Regions from separate parts of the Phytobacter diazotrophicus genome, predicted to be linked through region 1. Evidence: predicted binding sites of a transcription regulator. Region 1 holds the regulator's gene; each other region holds the start of a gene.
What was found. Region 1 encodes Fur, which represses iron uptake genes when iron is present. Its sites were predicted from a motif close to ATAATAATGAGAACNACTATCAA; they were not measured.
Positions count from the first base shown of each region.

Region 2: the regulator Fur is predicted to act here: its motif matches at 1,323-1,345, upstream of exbB (tol-pal system-associated acyl-CoA thioesterase).
Region 3: the regulator Fur is predicted to act here: its motif matches at 1,011-1,033, upstream of ACS0RQ_RS16020 (TonB-dependent receptor domain-containing protein).

Region 1 covers NZ_CM125428.1:4,005,522-4,012,763, forward strand. The annotation lists gene ybfF (esterase) at 1-671, shown strand, start outside; gene ybfE (LexA regulated protein) at 803-1,096, shown strand; gene fldA (flavodoxin FldA) at 1,246-1,776, shown strand; gene fur (ferric iron uptake transcriptional regulator) at 2,066-2,518, shown strand; gene chiQ (ChiQ/YbfN family lipoprotein) at 2,616-2,951, opposite strand; gene chiP (chitoporin ChiP) at 2,969-4,369, opposite strand; gene glnS (glutamine--tRNA ligase) at 4,762-6,429, opposite strand; gene nagE (N-acetylglucosamine-specific PTS transporter subunit IIBC) at 6,609-7,242, opposite strand, start outside.
Region 2 covers NZ_CM125428.1:810,282-817,523, forward strand. The annotation lists gene metC (cystathionine beta-lyase) at 1-1,154, opposite strand, end outside; gene exbB (tol-pal system-associated acyl-CoA thioesterase) at 1,407-2,141, shown strand; gene exbD (TonB system transport protein ExbD) at 2,148-2,573, shown strand; gene ACS0RQ_RS03955 (cytoplasmic protein) at 2,767-3,237, opposite strand; gene ACS0RQ_RS03960 (hypothetical protein) at 3,230-3,634, opposite strand; gene ACS0RQ_RS03965 (ESA_00282 family adhesion-associated protein) at 3,738-4,244, shown strand; gene ACS0RQ_RS03970 (phosphoserine transaminase) at 4,293-5,405, opposite strand; gene ACS0RQ_RS03975 (ATP-grasp domain-containing protein) at 5,432-6,658, opposite strand; gene ACS0RQ_RS03980 (aldo/keto reductase) at 6,873-7,242, opposite strand, start outside.
Region 3 covers NZ_CM125428.1:3,290,939-3,298,180, reverse strand. The annotation lists gene ACS0RQ_RS16030 (helix-turn-helix transcriptional regulator) at 1-338, opposite strand, end outside; gene ACS0RQ_RS16025 (Rdx family protein) at 637-924, opposite strand; gene ACS0RQ_RS16020 (TonB-dependent receptor domain-containing protein) at 1,148-3,520, shown strand; gene ACS0RQ_RS16015 (hemin-degrading factor) at 3,590-4,642, shown strand; gene ACS0RQ_RS16010 (heme/hemin ABC transporter substrate-binding protein) at 4,639-5,457, shown strand; gene ACS0RQ_RS16005 (FecCD family ABC transporter permease) at 5,457-6,449, shown strand; gene ACS0RQ_RS16000 (heme ABC transporter ATP-binding protein) at 6,442-7,221, shown strand.

The DNA.
Region 1 (7,242 bases):
TCGCCCGTGACCTCGTCAATGACCATGATATTATTCAGGTTGATATGCGCAATCATGGCCTTTCCGAACGCTCACCGGAGATGAATTATCCGGCGATGGCACAGGACTTACTGGATACTCTTGATGCCCACGGTATCGAGCGCGCAACCTTCGTTGGTCACTCCATGGGGGGGAAAGCGGTGATGGCCTTTACCGCACTGGCGCCTGAACGCATCGACAAGCTCGTCGCTATCGATATTGCCCCGGTCAATTACCATGTACGCCGTCACGATGAGATCTTTTCTGCCATCAATGCGGTAACCGATGCCGGTGTCACGACGCGCCAGCAGGCCACCGCCGTCATGCGTGAGCATATAAATGAAGAAGGGGTGATACAGTTCCTGCTCAAGTCGTTTGTCGATGGCAAATGGCGCTTCAATGTGCCCGCGTTGTGGGATCAGTACCCCCATATAGTGGGCTGGGAAACAGTGCCCGCCTGGAACCACCCTGCTCTCTTTATCCCTGGCGGCAATTCGTCCTATGTTACCGAACAGTATCGCGACGAACTGCTGCAACAGTTCCCGCAGGCGCGCGCGCATGTCATTGCCGGTGCCGGGCACTGGGTGCATGCAGAAAAGCCAGAAGCGGTTCTGCGCGCCATCCGCCGTTATCTCGCTGAAAAGACAAACTGATTAAAAACCCGGCGACCGGTTGCCTGAAAGCGCCCGGTCGTTGGCGTGTCCGCATCGCTGATGTATGATGGCGCGCTAATCAGCCCGGGCTATGACCCGATTGCTTGTACTTCCCGTAGTATTCTTAAATCATGGCTAAAGAACAAACGGACCGCACGACATTAGATCTGTTCGCGAATGAACGTCGCCCGGGACGTCCTAAAACCAATCCGCTCTCTCGCGACGAGCAATTGCGCATCAATAAGCGCAATCAGCTTAAACGCGACAAGGTTCGTGGGCTTAAACGCGTCGAATTAAAACTCAACGCCGAGGCTGTCGACGCGCTAAACGCGCTGGCGGATGCGCGGGAAATGAGCCGGAGCGAATTGATTGAAGAGATGTTACTGGCTCAGCTTAACGCGCTGAACGACCAGGAAATCCTCTGAATTATCGCAAAAATTCACTTTCATGTTGCACAGAGTGCAGTCTTGCGTGATTGCAGTTTCCGCGTGCTTCTCTGATCTGCTATGATTGCCCTTATCCGTGGGCCAATCGCCACCACCATATCATTAAGTTTCAAGAGGTTATTTTACTCATGGCAATCACAGGCATTTTTTTCGGCAGCGATACCGGTAATACCGAAAACATCGCAAAGATGATCCAGGCTCAACTTGGTAAAGATGTTGCCGATGTGCATGACATTGCTAAAAGCAGCAAAGAGGATCTGGAAGGTTACGACATCCTGCTGCTTGGCATTCCGACCTGGTATTATGGTGAAGCACAGTGTGACTGGGATGACTTTTTCCCGACGCTGGAAGATATCGATTTTAACGGCAAACTGGTTGCTCTGTTTGGCTGTGGCGATCAGGAAGACTACGCAGAGTACTTCTGTGACGCGCTGGGCACCATTCGCGACATTATTGAACCGCGCGGCGCAACTATCGTAGGCCACTGGCCGACCGAAGGTTACCATTTTGAAGCGTCAAAAGGTCTGGCAGACGACAACCACTTCGTTGGCCTTGCCATTGACGAAGACCGTCAGCCTGAACTGACCGCTGGCCGCGTCGACAAATGGGTAAAACAGATTTCTGAAGAACTTCACCTGAACGACATCCTCAATGCCTGATGATGTTTGGCGCAACCTGCTGGTTGCGCCGGATTAATAGATAAAAGCGATGGAAATAATTGCTACAATTTTTTAACTTTTTTCTCCAGCGCTGTACAATGGCCCCTGATTAAAACGGCTAGCCCAAAGGACTTTGTAGACGCTACCACGTTTTATAAGCTTACTTTACTTGAGGACTTGCAGTTTTCATTCAGGCATGGCAGTTCTATAATGAGACGCATTATCCCAGGTGCATTCCTTGTAGCTTCCCGACGGGAAGTGAATCGTTTAGCAACAGGACAGATTCCGCATGACTGACAACAATACCGCATTAAAGAAGGCCGGCCTGAAAGTCACGCTTCCTCGGTTAAAAATCCTGGAAGTGCTTCAGGAGCCGGAGAACCATCATGTCAGTGCGGAAGATCTATATAAGCGCCTGATCGACATGGGCGAAGAGATTGGGCTGGCCACGGTGTACCGTGTACTTAACCAGTTCGACGATGCCGGGATTGTGACCCGCCATAATTTTGAAGGCGGTAAATCCGTCTTCGAACTGACGCAGCAGCATCACCACGACCACTTAATTTGCCTGGATTGCGGCAAAGTGATCGAGTTCAGCGATGACTCTATTGAAGCGCGTCAGCGTGAAATCGCATCTAAGCATGGTATTCGTCTGACGAACCACAGTCTCTACCTGTATGGCCACTGCGCCGAAGGTGACTGCCGTACTGATGAAAACGCGCACGAAGCGGCTGATAAATAATCACCCGCATCGTTATAAAGCCAACCTCCGGGTTGGCTTTTTTATTTTCTGCTTTCACCACACGAAAAAGCCCGCCGAAGCGGGCCCTTTCAGACGGTTAATTTACCGTGTTATGGTGGCGTATCTCCTGCCAGATCTGGTCACAGCGGGATTTTACCGCCTGCCCGTTTCCGGTATGCGTCGCTTCAAGACACTGCTGATAATCCAGGGTGCGCACGCTCTCCTCCTGCGCAAATTGCTGGTGCGCTTTCTCTTTGCGCAGGACATCCAGCACACTTCTGCACGCCGCTGTTTTTTCCGGAGAACCTTCTGCCGTAGTAATACAGGCGCTATAAGCCTCTTTTAATCGCGCATCTTCCTTTGGTGCCTGCGGCTGTTGCACACAGGCGGCAAGCCCCAGCGTCATCAGGGCTAGCAATATCGGTTTCGTCATCATGGCATTCCCTCGCATTAGAAAATATTCAGGGGCGCAATGACGATAAACTTCACGTCACGTTCGTCCTGGAAGATGTTGTTATATCCACCGCCCCAACTCGGGATATTGGAATGGTTATCATATTGGGTGAAATGCAGCTTGAATAAGGTGCCTTTTGCCATCCCTTCCTGCACCGTGTAAAGCAGGTCAAGGCTGTACGCCGACTCTTTGATGGAATTTCCCGCATCGTAATATTTATCGCCAGAGGAGACATTGGACGGTTTGGCATCCCAGCCATATACATACGATGCACCGACCGCCCACCCCGGCAGGTTCCAGCCTTTCAGGTCATACATAGCGCCAGCAAAGACGGATTTCTCATTATGGGCGTTAAAGTCGGAGCGGTTATCCCACCAGATATCCAGGCGACCGTTGGAAGATCCATACTGCGGCGTCATACGTGAGTTGAAATAGCCCTGACGGCCATCAGCTTTGACCCAGGTCCCTTCCAGGCGTAAATCCACAGGGCCGATCGTATAGCCAAAAGTGAGTGCCTGTAGCCACGCGGTGCCGTCATAAATATCATTAATGGTGTTGTTATCGGCCTTGTCGCGCGAGCCATAGAACTGATAACTGGTGGAAAGCGGATTACCCGCGACGTCAAACTTATAGCTGGCTTTGGCAAAATATTGATCAACATAGCCCTGTGCCTGGCCAAACGCGGCTTCGAGGATCAGATCGTTTTTAAAGTCGTACGATGCGCCCAGAGAGTGGACATAATCAATTTTGCTCACGCCATCGTTCTGGTAGAAATTATCCGTTTCGTTATACCACGGCGCTTTGTATTCATTGGCCCACATGTATGAGAAGCTCAGCGCACCGCGATCATCGAAATCCAGTTTTGCACCGGCTTCTGCCCCCTGGTAGGTGCCCGGCATAAAGCTCCAGTTTGAGGCCAGCAGCGTTTGCCCCGTCGGCTGGATGTACCCTGCCCTCGCCCACACCGGGCCATATTTAAATTTCGCGGCGGCTTTATAGAGACTTGCGCCGCTGCGATCGCCGGACCAGTCTTCGTCATACACCTTGTGGCTATTTGAAAATGCGATTTCATTCGGGTGTGCGCTTTCTGAGGATTCAGCCATCTCAATCGCTGCAAAGACCGCGACATCAATACCGAACATATCGGCAGCATAACCTGACTGGAAATCGAGATTGGTATTCCAGGTGGAGTGCGACAGGTTAGTTTTGTATTTATCGCCATCGGTGACATCTTTACGGTCACGCTGGCGCTGCCAGTAGTAAATCCCGCCGGTGAGCGTGGCATCATCAACAAAACCAGTGGCGCTGGCGGAAGGAGCGAAAGTTAAACCAGGTAATGCGGTGGCGCAGGCAATAGCCAACGCTAACGCCTTACGTTTAGCGTTAAACGCGTTCATGAGTGTTCCTCTTTGACGAAAAATAAAAAGTGCTGCGCAAAGGCAAACAGCAACAAAGTAAAAAAATGAAATATTACTGACAGTTATAGAAAATGTTTCTAAATCTGTCGTTTGTAAGCATATTTTTCGCGACGCGAATTATCAAGTGTTTACAGGAAAGGAATACAGGGATTATGACGCACCACACAGATTTGTTGCTTACAGGCTGGTGGCTTACGCAGCAAGGCTTTCAGAGTGACAGAGTCTGCGTTATCGATAAATAACTGAAAAGATGATTGGATAAATTTAAAACAATATTTTAGAAAAAAAGAAGGTGGGCAGTAACTTATTTTCAGTCGAGAAATAAAAAACGCTGCACGAGGCAGCGTTTTTAGCATCCTGGCAAGACGGGATTACTCGCCGATTTTCGCCCAGGTATCGCGTAGACCCACAGTGCGATTGAAGACCAGTTTGTCCGCCGTAGCATGGCGGCTGTCGAGGCAGAAATAACCTTCGCGCTCAAACTGATACGCTTTCGCTACCTCAGCGGCCTTAAGGCTCGGCTCAGCAAAGCCCTGCTTAATGACCAGCGATTCCGGGTTCATGACTGTCAGGAAGTCTTCCGCTGCACCCGGATTTGGCACGCTGAACAGGCGGTCATACAGACGAATTTCAACCGGCAGTGCGTGTGCCGCGCTAACCCAGTGAATAACACCCTTCACTTTACGGCCATCTGCCGGGTCTTTGCTCAGCGTATCGGCATCAAACGTACAGAAAATCGTGGTGATATTGCCTTCCGCGTCTTTCTCAACACGTTCCGCTTTGATTACATACGCGTTACGCAGGCGGACTTCTTTGCCCAGCACCAGTCGTTTGTACTGCTTGTTGGCTTCCTCACGGAAATCGGCACGATCAATCCAGATTTCACCGCTGAATGGGACATCACGGCTGCCCATTTCCGGTTTGTTCGGATGGTTAGGCATCGAAACCATTTCACTGGCGCCCTGCGGATAGTTCTCGATAACCAGCTTAACCGGATCGATAACAGCCATCGCGCGCGGTGCGTTTTCATTGAGATCTTCACGGATGCAGGATTCCAGTGACGCCATCTCAATGGTGTTGTCCTGTTTGGTGATACCAATACGTTTACAGAACTCACGGATGGAGGCGGACGTGTAACCACGACGACGCAGGCCAGAAATGGTCGGCATACGCGGGTCGTCCCAGCCTTCAACATGTTTGTCAGTCACCAGCAGGTTCAGCTTACGCTTGGACATGACGGTGTATTCCAGGTTCAGTCGGGAGAACTCGTACTGACGCGGGTGAACCGGAATGGTGATGTTGTCCAGAACCCAGTCATACAGACGACGGTTATCCTGGAATTCCAGCGTACACAGAGAGTGAGTGATCCCCTCCAGCGCATCGCTGATGCAGTGGGTAAAGTCATACATCGGGTAGATGCACCACTTGTTGCCCGTCTGATGGTGTTCAGCAAATTTAATACGGTACAGCACCGGATCGCGCATCACGATGAACGGCGACGCCATATCAATCTTCGCACGCAGGCACGCCTTACCTTCTTCGAAACCACCCGCGCGCATTTTTTCAAACAGTGCGAGGTTCTCTTCAACCGTACGATCGCGATACGGGCTATTTTTACCCGGCGCCGTCAGCGTGCCGCGGTATTCACGGATTTCGTCAGCGGACAGCTCGTCAACATAGGCGAGACCTTTGCTGATTAACTCTACGGCATAGTTGTGCAGTTGATCGAAATAATCAGAGGAATAGCGCACATCGCCTGACCAGTGGAAACCTAACCACTGCACGTCATTCTTGATGGACTCAACGTACTCGATATCTTCTTTTACCGGGTTGGTGTCATCAAAACGCAGGTTGCATTGCCCTTGATAATCTTGCGCGATACCAAAGTTCAGGCAGATGGATTTCGCATGACCGATATGCAGATAGCCATTCGGCTCAGGCGGAAAACGGGTGCAAATAGTAGAGTGCTTTCCAGTAGCCAGATCTTCATCAATGATCTGACGAATAAAGTTAGTCGGGCGGGCTTCAGCCTCACTCATCGTAGATTCCTCAAGGCGTAAACAACATATAACGGCACATGATCTTATAAGCCGCCCTCAGAGACAACCTTTAGTTACGGAAAATAGATACAAAACGGAATACTTTAATTCACGCAAAAAAAAAGCGGCAGAGGAAGATCCCCTGCCGCTTATGGCTATTTCTGGTTCAGATTACATCATTAGCCTTTGATGTCGTACAGCGGCGTTTGCCCTGCCACAACGGAACCTTGTGCTTTGATAACCAGACCAGAGAAATCATCAATATTGCTACATACCACCGGGCTGATCATAGAACGGGCATTGGCGTTCAGATATTCCAGATCCATTTCCAGGATTGGCTGACCCGCTGTAACGGTTGCCCCCTCTTCGACCAGACGCGTGAAGCCCTGGCCACCCAGCGCAACGGTGTCGATGCCCATATGAACAACGATTTCCGCGCCTTTTTCAGTTTCCAGGCAGAACGCGTGGTTGGTATTGAAGATTTTCACGATGGTACCCGCTGCCGGTGCAACAACCGTTTTCTCTGTCGGTTTTACCGCTACGCCATCGCCAACGGCTTTGCTGGCAAACGCTTCATCCGGCACTTCATCCAGAGAAACGACCTGCCCGGTCACCGGAGAGACCAGTTCCGCAATCACCGCCGCGCTAACGTTCGGCACTGCCTGCGGTTTAGGCGCGCTGGCGGCTGCCGGGGCCGGAGCCGCTGCGCCTGCAGCCGGAACGTCGCCCGCCGTTTTCATCGCATTAGCAATTTTTTCGGCCGCAAAACCCACAATCACCTGTACGCCGGTTTTATTCAAACGAATAACCCCG
Region 2 (7,242 bases), 2.5 Mb from region 1:
TCAATTAAATCATCTACATTTTCCAGACCAATATGAACACGAATCAGAGTACCGCTAAAATCCACGCCACCATCAGGACGAATAGCCGCGATCTGTTCCGGTTGATTTGCCAGAATTAATGATTCATACCCACCCCAGGAGTAGGCCATGCTGAACAGTGAGAAATTATCGAGGTATGCCGCCAGCTCTTCATTGTTAAGACGCTTGTTCAGAATGAAAGAAAACAGGCCGCTGCTACCGCTAAAATCGCGCTTCCAGAACTCGTGACCTTTGCTCCCGGGCAGCGCCGGATGGTTAACCTGCGCGACTTGCGGGTGCGAAGCCAGCCACTCGGCGATTTTCAGACTGCTTTCATGATGCTGACGCAGGCGTACGCCAAGGGTACGCAGGCCACGGCTGGTCATATACGCCGTATCCGCATCGACCATTTGCCCCATCAGATAGGCATTCTCACGCAGTTGATCCCAACAACGGGCGTTGGAAACTGCTGTGCCGATCATCCCATCAGAGTGGCCAATCAGGTATTTGGTGGCGGCCTGAATAGAAATATCGATATCGAATTCAAGGGCTTTAAAGAGAATGCCTGCCGCCCAGGTATTGTCGATCATAATGATCGCCTCTGGCGCAACGCTTCGGACCGCCTGCACAATTGCCGGTACGTCATGAACTTCCATGGTGATGGAGCCTGGGGATTCGAGGAACACGATTTTCGTATTGGGCTGAATCAGACGCACAATGCTTGAGCCGATCATCGGGTCAAACCAGCTGGTGGTCACGCCGAGTTTGGTGAGGATCTTCGTACAAAAATCCTGGCTTGGTTCATAGGCGCTATTGGTCATCAGGATATGGTCGCCCTGTTCTACAAACGCCAGAATGGTATTTGCCACTGCCGCTGCGCCACACGGGAAAAGGGCACATCCCGCGCCGCCTTCCAGCTCACACATGGCGTCCTGTAACGAGAAATGGGTCAGCGTGCCGCGACGCCCGTAAAAAAGCTCGCCTTTTGCGCGATTACGCGTGGCCTGCTTTTTCGCTTCGACAGTGTCGAAAACCAGGGAGGAAGCCCGTTGAATGACACTATTCACCGAACCCTGCGTGTATTTCTTGCTGCGCCCCGCGTTCACCAGAGCGGTATCAATATGCTTCGCCGTCATGTTCGCCTAACCTGTTTTTATACGTCTGGATGTCCAGACTACCATGAATGCCAGACGATGCATCGGTGCCTGTTCTGATAAAGCATAAAATTTTATGAATATTCGGCGATGAAACTTTTTTACTGCGTGAGCGCAAGGAAAAAGCGGGAATATTGCGGCAGTATGTAAATACTAATGAGAACTACTATCAATTCGACGGTGTTTTGATATTATTATGCTCAGATTTTGTGATATGCGTCGTGGAGATACACAGTGGGTAATAATTTGATGCAGGCGGATCTTTCCGTTTGGGGTATGTATCAACATGCCGACATCGTAGTAAAAATTGTGATGATCGGGTTGATTCTGGCATCAGTGGTCACCTGGGCAATCTTCTTTAGTAAAAGTGCTGAGATGATTGCGCATAAACGCCGCCTTAAACGTGAACAGCAACTGCTGGCTGATGCCCGTTCGCTGGATCAGGCCAGTGACATCGCCTCCGCTTTCCATGCCAGAAGCCTCAGCACGCAGTTAATTAACGAAGCCCAAAATGAGCTGGAGTTGTCCGCGGGTAGCGAAGATAACGAAGGTATTAAAGAGCGTACTGGTTTTCGCCTTGAGCGTCGCGTTGCCGCTACGGGCCGTCATATGGGCCGTGGTAATGGTTATCTTGCGACAATTGGCGCTATTTCCCCGTTCGTGGGGCTGTTTGGCACCGTATGGGGTATCATGAACAGCTTCATTGGTATTGCCCAGACGCAGACCACTAACCTTGCTGTGGTTGCACCAGGTATCGCGGAAGCGTTGCTGGCCACCGCGATCGGTCTGGTGGCGGCGATTCCTGCGGTGGTTATCTATAACATCTTCGCCCGCATGATCGGTGGTTATAAAGCGACGCTGGGTGATGTTGCCGCACAGGTTCTGCTGCTGCAAAGCCGCGATCTGGATCTGGCTGCCAGCGCCGCTGCAAAACCCGTTCACGCCGCCCAGAAACTACGAGTAGGTTGATGCCCCATGGCAATGCGTCTTAATGAAAACCTCGACGATAACGGCGAAATGCACGAAATCAACGTAACGCCGTTTATCGACGTTATGCTGGTTCTGCTGATTATCTTCATGGTGGCTGCGCCGCTTGCAACGGTAGATGTGAAAGTTAATCTGCCAGCTTCAACCAGTCAGCCGCAGCCGCGTCCGGAAAAACCGATTTACCTGTCCGTCAAAGCGGATAACAGCATGTTCATTGGTAACGATCCGGTGACTGACGAAACGATGGTGAATCAGCTTGATGCCATCACCGAAGGGAAGAAAGACACGACGGTCTTCTTCCGTGCGGATAAGACGGTTGATTACGAAACCATCATGAAGGTGATGGATACTCTGCATCGCGCGGGCTATCTCAAAATTGGCCTGGTCGGCGAAGAGGTTGCAGCCGCGAAGTAACCTTCGCGTTTGCTTATTAAGGCTGGCCTGCGGGTCGGCCTTTTTGTTTTCCGGGTTCTGCTCAGCCGACGATATAACACCTTATTTCAGGGGATGTTAACCTGAGAATACGTAAACCAATACAACGGGAATGATTCAGTGAATAGTCAAATAGGGTGAATAATTATTGATAATAAGGGGAGGGATTATAAGGTTATTTCGCTGCTTGCGCAGGCTCTGACGTGGGGGGCGTTGCAGCGTCTTCTGACGCAGGTTTTTCCTCAGGCGCAACGGTCGTCACAACCGCGGTACGGTATTCTTCATCGGCAAGCTTACGACTGATACGCAGTGTTGCTGTCTCTCTGGCAAGGATATGCTGGTAATTGGCTTCCAGCCTGGCCATTATTTTTTCCAGCAGTTCAGGGCGCTCCTCCACGATAGCGTTTATGGTCGCACCATAGATCTCTTCTTTTACCTGAAAGGCGTAGATTTCCCGGCGATTTTGCCACTTGAGTCGTACAAGGGCCGCAGGGATAGAGATGAGCTCATGGGCAATACGCTGTATGGTGGCGTTCTTACTCTGAATCAGTGCATCGATATTTTGCTTTAAGATAAATTCGTCGCTGGGTTGATTGTCTAAAGTCAAATAAACGTCGTTATTATCTATTTTCTCCACGTCATTCATCCCCTAGCTTATAAAACAAAGGCGTATCTTTTTCGCGGGTAATGAGATTAAGCCAAATTTCATTTCCTGCTTCATTAATTTGTTTGGTCTTTTCGGAAATTATTTGGCTTAATGTCTGTGCATCAATCTCGCCTTCGGCTTGCAAATCGTTCAGCAGTCGGGCAAAAGTTTCGATTTTTACCACACGATATAATCGATCTTTTATATGACGATCGCGCTCTTCAAGCAACATATTCCGCGACTGACCGGTACGATTGGCATTCGCTAATATATCGCTGGCATAATCAGAGAGCGTTCTTTTTCCCTGAGTTAAATTCGTGTCTTTTTCTGCTTCTCCCGGTTCTGTTTCCGTAACGGAAATGTGAAATCGAGCCGGGACAAGATTCTCGGGGAGCATTTCTAATATCCTTTAATATCAATAAGGTAGGAGAAGTTCAGGCGTGAGGTTCGTTGACAATATCATGGCGCACTTTTAAAATCAAAAAAAATGGAGCCTGCATATGAACAGTATTTATTATTCTGTTGTCATTTTATTGCTGTTAACGGGCGGCGTACTTTTATTGATGCGCGAAAACAATAAAAAGCCGTCCATAGCTGAAACTGAAACGTTGGCGCCGCAAGCTAAGCCTCTGTCCAAAGAGGAGGGCGAAGACCATTTCGCAATGCTAATGAATGCCATTACCCCGGTGTGGTACTGGCGTGTGAATCATGAATATATCGATTTTCTTCATGCGACGATTAAACGCATGAACATGGCGGAGATAAATAGTGTACCTGGGTTATTTGAGGCGCAGCGCCGTTGCAGCGATCTCAATTCTGCCGTCTACAAGTATTATGACAATATTAAAAAGCGCTGTTTAAACGGCGAAAAAGTGATGCACTCTGACCTTGATGTGTTGAACCTGCGCCAGTGTTTTCGCGAGTTCAGCATGGAAGCCTACCCGGAACTGGTCGTGCTGGTATGGCCGGAATATCAGCGTCCGGAGATAGACCCTGCACAGGTGTAACCTGTCGTGACGCTCCACTGCTGCCGGAGCAGCAGTGGAGCTGGCGAATCAATATTTCGCGTGGTGTTTAAAGCGGAAATCTTCCATAAAGCCGGTCAGTTTCTCTACCGCACCGAGCGTCAGCGCGTTATAGATTGAAGCGCGTACGCCGCCAATCGCGCGGTGACCGCCAAGGCCGGAGAATCCAGCGGCCGTCGCTTCATTCAGGAACAACGCTTCCAGCTCTTTCGTCGGCAAATTGAACGCAACATTCATATCAGAACGGAAAGCCGCTTCACCCCACGGGCGGTAGAAATCATTGCTGCCGTCAATCAGGCCATACAGCAATTTCGCTTTTTGCTGGTTGATTTGAGCCATATTTTCCAGCCCACCGACGTCATTGAGCAGCCAGCGTGTGACCAGCAGTACAACATAAATTGCGAAGACCGGCGGGGTGTTGAAGTTCGAGTGTGACTCAACCTGACGGCGATAATCCAGGAATGACGGCAGGTTATCCGGGGCGTTTTGTACCACGCTGTCACGAACCAGTACGATGGTAACGCCGGCCGGACCAATGTTTTTCTGCGCATGGGCATAAATCAGCGAGAATTTATCGGCCTCACACGGCTTAGACAAAAAGTCAGAAGACATGTCACAGACGCGCGGCACGTCGTCGCGGCCCAGAATACGATTGAACTGCAGACCTTCTACCGTCTCGTTGGAGACATAGTGAATGTACGGAGCGTCCGGCGAAAAATCTAACTCTTCATCGGTCGGCAGACGGCGATACCCATGTTCCTCACCGCTCCAGATGACGCGAACCGGGCCTTCACGCATGGCCTCGGTCACCACTTTACGGCTCCAGTAGCCGGTATCAAAATATTCTGCCGGATGTTTTTTCCCCCGCAGCATGGTCATCGGGACCATAGAGAACTGCTGTGTCGCACCACCCTGCAGGAACAGGATATGGTAGTTGGAAGGCAGGCCCAACAGCGTGCGGATATTGTTTTCGGTTTCACGCACCACATTTTCAAACCAGTCTGAACGGTGGCTGATACCCAGAATGGACAGCCCCGCCTCAGGGACATTAATGATCGCCTGTTGGACCTGGTTTAATACCACCTCAGGCAGCGCGCCTGGGCCGCCGGAGAAATTCAGTGCGTTATTCGGATTCAATGACATGTTCATACCTGTGTAGCATAAATGGGTTAGAGCGTTTTACCGGCCCGTTGTAACAACATTTCCCGCATCGCAGTTTTGACTTTATGCATATGAATCTGCTTGTTGGGAAACATCACTTCGTCGTCCATGGCGTGCACGACCATCGCCGGATCGATTTCAAAAATCAGCAGTTCGCCGTTCTGCGTCTCGGCACAATCGATACCGATGTACTCAAGACCCGTGCGCTGGCTAATTGCGTCCAGTGCATCACGGTGGCGTGCGGCAAAATCAGCGAATTCGTTCAGGAAGCGAGCCTCCTGAGCGCGTTTGTTTTCGTCTTCGTACATCCCTGCGTTGACATAATGGATCATCCAGTTGGACGACACGCCCATATGGCAGGCATACGCTTTGCCGTCGATTAGCACCAGGCGCATTTTGCGAAACAGACCGTCTTCACCGCTGTAATCCACGAAACGGGACAAGAAAAACGTATCCTCTTCGTTCTGCTGCAGATAGGATGCGACGGCCTCACGGTTATCCACTTTTTGTAGACCGTGACCACCATGGCTGCCGACCGGGCGCAGAATAATCGGGAAGGCGTGATCGTCGGCGATATCGGAGACGGACTTCTCTCCCGCTGCCACAGATTGCAGGGACTGGCGGCTGATATGCAGCGCCGGACAGATCACCAGACCGGGTACATTTTGCAGCAGGATACTGGCGTTGTGGCGTTCAGAATTGGGGACGTTTTGAGGCGGATTCAGGACCGGCGTAGGCCAGTCGCGCAGAACATTCTCCAGGCGCTGCAAAACGGCACTTTGTTCGTCGCTGGCACCAATCGCCACCATCACCAGATCGTGTTCCGGCACGGGTGACGTCAACGGATGCGGCGCGGTGGGATCAACATAGTAATTGATGAGATCGATGTCGCTATCTTCAAGCAGGCAGTCGAGCGGAATATTGGCCGAAAGATTACCCGGCACCATCAGCATCAGTACACGCAGTTTCGTTGGCTGACGCGCATGCCAGTGGTAAACGCGTTGCATCTGCAGCGCCTGGTTTTGAATTTGCAGACCTAACTCTTCATGTTTCAGGCTCATCATGGCCGTGGCAAGGTTCATCCACAGGGTCGCATCTTCCGGTGCTTTTTCCGCAAGGGCGATCATTTCTTGTGCCATAGAGGAGAAGTCAACACCTGCGATGCTCATACGTAAAAACGGCGCCATTCCCAGGAATGGCAACGATTGAGCTTCCGGCTCTGACGTTAACGACATACTGAGTGCCTCTGGTTATACAGTCGATATGACTTATGATGCTATAAATGACCAGATGGCAATGCGGTGATTAGCGGGGATAAAAAGCGGGATAACGGGAGTTACCCTCGGAAAGTGCGTCATTGCTGGGGTAAATAGTGCGAATTTTTCTATGAAATGCCGATAAACCACCTGAATGGTAATAAAAGAAGGGGGAACTACGCCCCCTTCATTTTTACTTATCGGAGGAGGCGTGCCAGAGGTTGAGTTCACCGTCGGCAACATGCTTATCGATCTGCGCCAGTTCGTGTTCACTGAATGTCAGATTGTTTAGCGCCAGCACGTTGTCTTCCAGTTGCTCCGGACGGCTTGCGCCGATCAACACGGAGGTGACACGGGCGTCTTTCAGCAGCCAGCTCAGCGCCATCTGGGCCATGGATTGCCCACGCGCGGTGGCCATCTCGTTAAGCAACCGCAGATTGTTCAGGTTGGCTTCGGTCAGCATTTTTTCCGACAGGCCGCGAACCTTCTTCCCTTCTTTCTGCATCCGCGAACCTTCCGGGATCCCGTTAAGGTACTTTCCGGTCAGCAATCCCTGTGCCAGC
Region 3 (7,242 bases), 710 kb from region 1:
TCTTCGCCAAAGAGCACCGACGTCGCTGATTTAAACAACTCGCCTTTTTTATTTCGCGTAAAATAGCTCAGCGTATTATTGATGCCGGTCTTGTTAAACAATTGCAGCGTTTTAAGTCCCATATCGGTAATGGGCGAGCCGATCGTTCTGCCGGTGTGGTGGCCATTAATAATTTTATTCACCGACGCGTTGTGATCCTCAAATGAATGCAGCACCACTTCGCAGTGTGGCCCTATCAGGCCTGCGATCATTTCTGCAAGGTGTGAAAATGATTTCATGCACTCGATATCTGCGGCGGTAAATAAGCTAATATCCTTGATTGATTCATCTTTATTCATTGTGATCTCCATTGGGTTTATTTTTCGCATCATATCGGGCATCGGAAACGGCTTAATGGAGAACGCTAAACAATATGAAGCGGATCACTTAAATAGAATAATGTATTTTGAATCAAGATGTTGCATTAAAGCCGGTAAATAAATATTTACTCTGTGCAGAATTATTGGCAGCGGTAGTTTTGGGAAGTGAAATAGCAATGATGATCAGGGATATTAAGGTGGCGGGGCGCTGTTTGTCTGACAATTATTCGATTATGCGCGAGCAACAAATATAAACTGCTCGCACATTTTATGTTGGCTAGTCGCTTTTCTTTTCCAGATGCCCGAGATCTTTTTCCGGGAAGCAGTAATCTCGCACGCGGCGTTTTAGCTCTGCGGCATCCGGAAAACCACCATCCACTTTACGGTCCCAGATAACCTTTCCGTCGATATCAATGACAAAAATACCGCCTGTACCCGGTACCAGGGTGACGCAAGCTAAGTCGGCGCTAAAGCTGTGGAGCAGTTCCTGAGCCATCCAACTGGCGCGCAGCATCCAGTTGCACTGGGAGCAGTACTGTAAGGTGATGGCGGGTTTGTTTTGCATAATCATGTTAACCAGCAAGTGTAAACGTTGGCTTAGTGTAGACAAAAGAATGCGCAAAGCGTGAAGAAATTGCGAAGTTGTTGCAACTGATAATAGTTATCATTATGATTCCGATCAAGATAAAGAGCGGTGCAGTGTGTCTTGTGCTGACAGTACTCGCTCAATAAAAAGACTGGAAGCAACGGTGGGCCTGATACTAATAAATTCTAAGGCTTGCAACATTATGGGTACATCGCAACTTTCCCGGACACCGTTTCGCAAGAGCGTCCTGGTGACTTCACTGCTCGCAGCACTGTATCAGACCTCCGCCGTGGCGGCTGATGCTCACGTAAAACAGACCACCGCAATTGATACCCGGCAGGACAATGCCGAGGAGATGGTTGTTACCGCACCAGCACCGGTACTGAAAGCGGGCAGCAGCCATACGGTGAGCGCAGAGGATCTGCAAAACAAAGGCGCCAACGACTTTGGCTCAATCATGCGCTACGAGCCGCTTATTAGCGCCACCGGCGCAAGCGGGGGTTCCGGCAATGGCAAAAGCGGCTTTGACCGTGGTGGCTATACCGGATACAACATTCGTGGCCTGGAAAGTAACCGTGTCGGTATCGACGTTGACGGTATTGCGCAACCCGATGCCACCGGGCGTAGTTATGTCAGCCGCTCCGGCCTGAATACCTTTGGTATTGGTCGCGATTATATCGACCCCTATATGTACGGTGGGATTGATATTCAGTCTGGCGCCACCTCCACCGAAACCGCCAATACCTCTATCGGTGGCAACGTCTCGTTCCAGCCGAAATCGGCAGACAATTACCTGCACGCGGGTAAGCAGACCTACTTTGGTTACCAGTCGGATTATGATTCAGCGGATCGTAGCTGGCACAACGGCCTGACGGCGGCGGGCGGCGATGAAACCCTGCGCGGCATCTTTGTTTACAGTCGTCGTGACGGTCAGCAGACCCGTAATAACAGCGGCACAATTGACGCCTATCCGGCCAACTGGCACTCCGATGCGATGCTGGCTTCCGGTATCTGGCAGCCGAACGATGTGCATAAATTTACCGGTACGCTGGATTACTACCACAAGACCAACCATACCCATTACGATGCGTGGAACAGCGCAGGCAGTTCCATTATCGGCAACGCCAACCAGACCAGCCAGACGCGTCGCTGGGGTGTCAGCCTGAAAGATGACTGGACGCCAGTGAATGCCTGGCTGGACAGTATGTCCACCAAAGTTTACTACCAGCATACGGAAGCTCACGACTGGACATACATGCCGGACAGCACCACGCTGTCGATGGAGACGGTAAATTCAAACTACGATACCGATACCTGGGGCATCACCAACGCGCTGACGAAAACCCTCGGGCGCCACGATTTAAGCGCCGGTTTCAACGCCAGCACCAGCAAAACACAGCGTCCGTTCAGCCAGTCGCCAATACCGAGTGTGTTTAGCGAAATTATGCAGCCGGAAGCCGATAGCCGTGGCTACACGCTGGGGGCGTTCGCCCAGGATCAGATTAATTTCGACCTTGCCGATCGTCACTTTGCGATTATCCCCGGCGTGCGCGTTGTGCATCAGTTAATGAAGCCGGACAACCTCGCCAGTCTGACCAGCAACAGCTCGGTGCTGGATGAGTCTGACGTGTCCACGTTATATGGCAAAAACTCAGACACCCAGTGGCTGCCGTCGCTCACCTTCCAGTACGATCTGACGCCGCGCCTGATGACCTACCTGCAATACAAACGCGGGGCGGAATTCCCCAACGCCAGCCAGTTGTACGGCTCCTGGAATTTGGGCTCAAACTATGCAGGGCGCGGGCAGTATGCGCTGGTGGGTAATACCGACCTTAAAACCGAAACCAGCGATAATCTCGAATGGGGGATGAAAGGCGAGGTGACGGAAGGCATTACCCTGCGCACCGCGCTGTTCTACAACAGCTATAAGAACTTTATCGCCTATACGCGTTACACCCGTACCGGCAACCCGGACAAGTTCACTCGCGTGCCGTCCAACATTTACACCATTTATCAGGCGGAAAACCGCGATAAAGCCTTTATCTATGGCGGCGAAATCAGCACTAAATTTAACTTCGGCACCTGGTTTGAAGAGGTTAATGGACTGAGCGCGACCCTGGCGTACGGCTATACGCAGGGCCAGTCGAAATCGAGCTATATGGGCGACAAATACATCGACCTTGATAGCGTCGCGCCGATGAAAGCCATTGCAGGCGTGGCCTGGGATGACCCGGCAAAACGGTATGGTACCGCGCTGACCGCCACCTTCGTCAAAGGCAAGCAGGCCACCGCGACCACGCGTGAATCCTACAGCAATAACGGCTCGTCCCTTGGCGAATCCAGCGCCGAATACATGCGCGTACCGGGCTACGGCCTGCTGGACTGGACCGCGTACTGGCAGGTGGCGAAGAACGTCAAACTGCACGGCGGCGTTTATAACATCACCGATCGTAAATACTGGGATTACCTGAACAGCCGTACCCAGGAGGAGACCACCAATCAGGATGCTTACGACAAAGCGCTGGCCGTCATGCCTGGCCGTACATGGCAACTGGGCGTGAACGTCGATTTCTGATTTTTGTTCCATTTAACCTGCCCTCCGGCCTGTGCGCCGGAGGTTTAATCTCATAAAGGAAGCACACCCATGACCCATTCATCGCAAGATTACGCCGCACTCTGGCAGCAGTACCAGGAGATCAAAACCGCGACGCCGGGCAAATACGCGCGCGACATTGCCAGCGAACTGGGGGTAAGCGAAGCGGAACTCACGCACGCCCGCACAGGACATGACGCCACCGCGCTGATCAATGACGCACGCGAGATCCTGAGCGCACTTGAGTTGGTAGGGGAAACGAAGTGCATTTGTCGCAATGACTATGCGGTTCATGAACATTTGGGCAGTTTTACCAACCTGCATATCAGTGAGCGTGCCGGTCTGGTACTGAACCCACGGGCGCTGGATTTGCGCCTGTTTATCAGCCAGTGGGCCAGTGCCTTTTTTGTGCGTGAAGCAAGTGCGCACGGTGAACGCCAGAGCATACAGTTCTTTGATCATCAGGGGGACGCGGTGCTCAAGGTGTACGCCACGGAACAGACCGATCGCGCTGCGTGGGATGAGGTGGTTGCCCGCTTTAGCGCCCCGCAAGCACAGCCGTTAACGCTGCAACCCGTCGACGCGCCTGACTACGCGCAGGATGCCGACGGTGCGGCGCTGGACAAAGCCTGGCGTGCAATGACCGATGTGCATCAGTTCTTTGGCCTGTTGAAACAACACAATATTTCCCGCCAGCAGGCCTTTCGGCTGGTCAGGGATGATCTCGCTATGCGGGTGGGTAACGATGCGCTGTCGCAACTGCTCGATACTGTGCTGCGGGAGGGCAACGAAATCATGATTTTCGTGGGCAACCGTGGCTGTGTGCAGATCTTTACCGGCGCGCTGGAAAAGGTGACACCGATGAAAGGCTGGCTCAATATCTTCAACCCGGCCTTCACCCTGCATCTGCGCGAGGAGACGATTGCCGAAAGTTGGATCACCCGCAAGCCGACCGCCGACGGGCATGTCACCAGTCTTGAGCTGTTTGCCGCCGATGGCACACAAATCGCCCAGTTGTACGGCCAGCGCAGCGAAGGCCAGCCGGAACAGGGCCAGTGGCGCTCGCAGATTGACGCGCTGGCAGAGAAAGGAAAAGCGGCATGAAAAAACTCGTCCTGCTGCTGGCGGCGCTGCCGCTGATGGCCAGCGCCGCCGCCGAACGGATTATCACGCTTGGCGGTGATGTCACCGAAATTGCCTGGGCGCTCGGGGCGGGGCCGCAGATGGTCGCGCGCGACAGCACCAGCACCTGGCCGGGTGAGGTGCAAAAGCTTCCCGATGTGGGCTATGTGCGCCAGTTGAATGCCGAGGGCATCCTCTCGCTGCGCCCGACCCTTGTACTGGCAAGCGCCCAGGCGCAGCCCTCGCTGGTGCTGAAAAAAGTGGAAGAGAACAACGTGAAGCTGGTCAACGTTCCGGGCGGTTATGACGTGGCGGCCATTGATAAGAAAGTGGACGTTGTCGCCGCCGCCATCGGGAAAACCGCACAAGGGGGCGAACTGCGCAAAAAACTGGATGCCGAAATCGCCGCGTTACCGACGCAACCGCTTAACAAACGCGTGCTGTTTATCCTCAGCCACGGCGGGATGGGGTCGATGGTCGCAGGGCAGGAGACCGCTGCCGACGGGGCGATTCGCGCCGCGGGTTTAACCAATGCGATGCAGGGCTTTAGCCACTATCGCAACCTCTCGCAAGAAGGGGTGATTGCCAGCAAACCGGATCTGGTGGTGATTTCCGCCGACGGCGTCAAAAGCATGGGCGGCGAAGAGAACCTGTGGAAACTGCCAGGTCTTGCACAAACACCTGCCGGGCGCAGTAAGCAACTGCTGATCGTGGACGATATCGCGCTGCTCGGTTTTGGTGTTCGCACCCCGCAGGCGCTGAAAGCGCTGCGTGATAAAGCGGAGCAACTGCCGTAATGCGTCCTGTGACCCGCTATCTCTGGGGGCTGATGGTGCTGCTGGCTGGGGTGACGTTGATAGCCAGTACGGTGGGGGCGATGCAGCTCCCGCTTGCCAGCCTCTGGCCCAACGGTGATGAAGCGTTGCGCCAGATTTGGCTGACTATCCGTCTGCCGCGCGTGCTGCTGGCGCTGGTTGTAGGCACATCGCTGGCGCTTTCCGGCTGCGTGATGCAGGGGCTGTTTCGTAATCCACTGGCGGACCCCGGCCTGCTGGGTGTCAGCAGTGGTGCGGCGCTGGCGGTAGCCTGCTGGCTGGTACTGCCATTGACGGTGCCTGCTCTGGTGGCCCTGTATGCCCCGATGCTGGCGGCGTTTCTCGGTAGCGTCGGGGTGATGATGGTGATTTTCATCCTCAGCAAAACCCGCGACAGTTCGCTCTCACGACTGTTACTGGTAGGGATTGCCATTAACGCCCTGTGCGGCGCGCTGGTGGGTGTGCTGTCGTGGATCAGTAACGATGCCCAGTTGCGCCAGCTCTCTTTGTGGGGGATGGGGGGGCTTGGGCAGGCGCAGTGGTCAACGCTTGCCGTCGCCGCTACGCTGATGGTGCCCTCTGCCGCCGTAGTCTGGCGCGTGGCCGGGCAGCTCAACCTGCTGCAACTGGGCGATGAAGAAGCGCATTACCTCGGTGTGAACGTGCCCATGCTGCAGCGGTTGTTGCTGCTGTGCAGCGCACTGCTGGTGGCCGCCAGCGTTGCCATCAGCGGCATTATCAGCTTTATTGGGCTGGTGGTGCCGCACCTGATGCGCCTGTGGCTGGGGGCGGACCATCGGGCTCTGGTGCCGGGGTCGGTGCTGGCCGGGGCGATACTGTTACTGATTGCCGACACGATTGCGCGCACCGTGGTGGCGCCTGCGGAAATGCCGGTGGGGCTGCTCACCAGCGTACTGGGCGCGCCGTGGTTCCTGTGGCTTATCTTCCGTCAGGGGAGGGCGACCCATGGTTAAGTGTCTAACGGCTGAGCACCTCAACCTCTGGGTGGGCGCGCGCCAGTTGATTAACGATGTCTCCGTCACCCTCGAAGCAGGGGAACTGGTGGCGCTGATTGGTCCTAATGGCGCGGGGAAATCGACACTGCTGCGCCTGCTGACCGGGTTTTTAAAGGCCAAAGAGGGGCTGTGTTGTCTGGATGGCCGCCCGCTACACGACTGGCCGCCCGAGGTGCTCTCCCGCCACCGGGCGGTGATGCTGCAACAAACCCGAATGCAATTTGACTGGCCGGTTGAGGGCATTATCGCCATGGGGCGCGCCCCCTGGGGACCGGGCAAAGAAAGTGAGATTGTGCGCAGCGTGATGGCGCTGACCGGTTGTTGCGAACTGGCGGGTCGCCGCTATAGCACGCTCTCCGGCGGCGAGCAGCAGCGCGTTCAACTGGCACGCAGTCTGGCGCAGCTCTGGCAGGATGATGGCCCGCAGGGTTGGCTGTTTCTTGATGAGCCTACCTCAGCGTTAGATCTCTACCATCAGCAGCAGCTACTGCGCCTGATGAAAAGCCTGACCCGGCGCGGAAAACTGCACGTTTGTACGGTGCTTCACGACCTGAACCTGGCGGCGCTATGGGCAGACCGGATTTTGCTCTTACATCAGGGAAAACTGGTGGCGCAGGGCACGCCGCAGACGGTTATGCAGAAATCGATCATCGAAAAATGGTATCAGGCGGATGTGCGGGTGGAACTGCACCCGCACAGTGAAAAACCGTATCTCTTTTTAAGCGAATAAACACCCGGCGAGAGGTCTCGC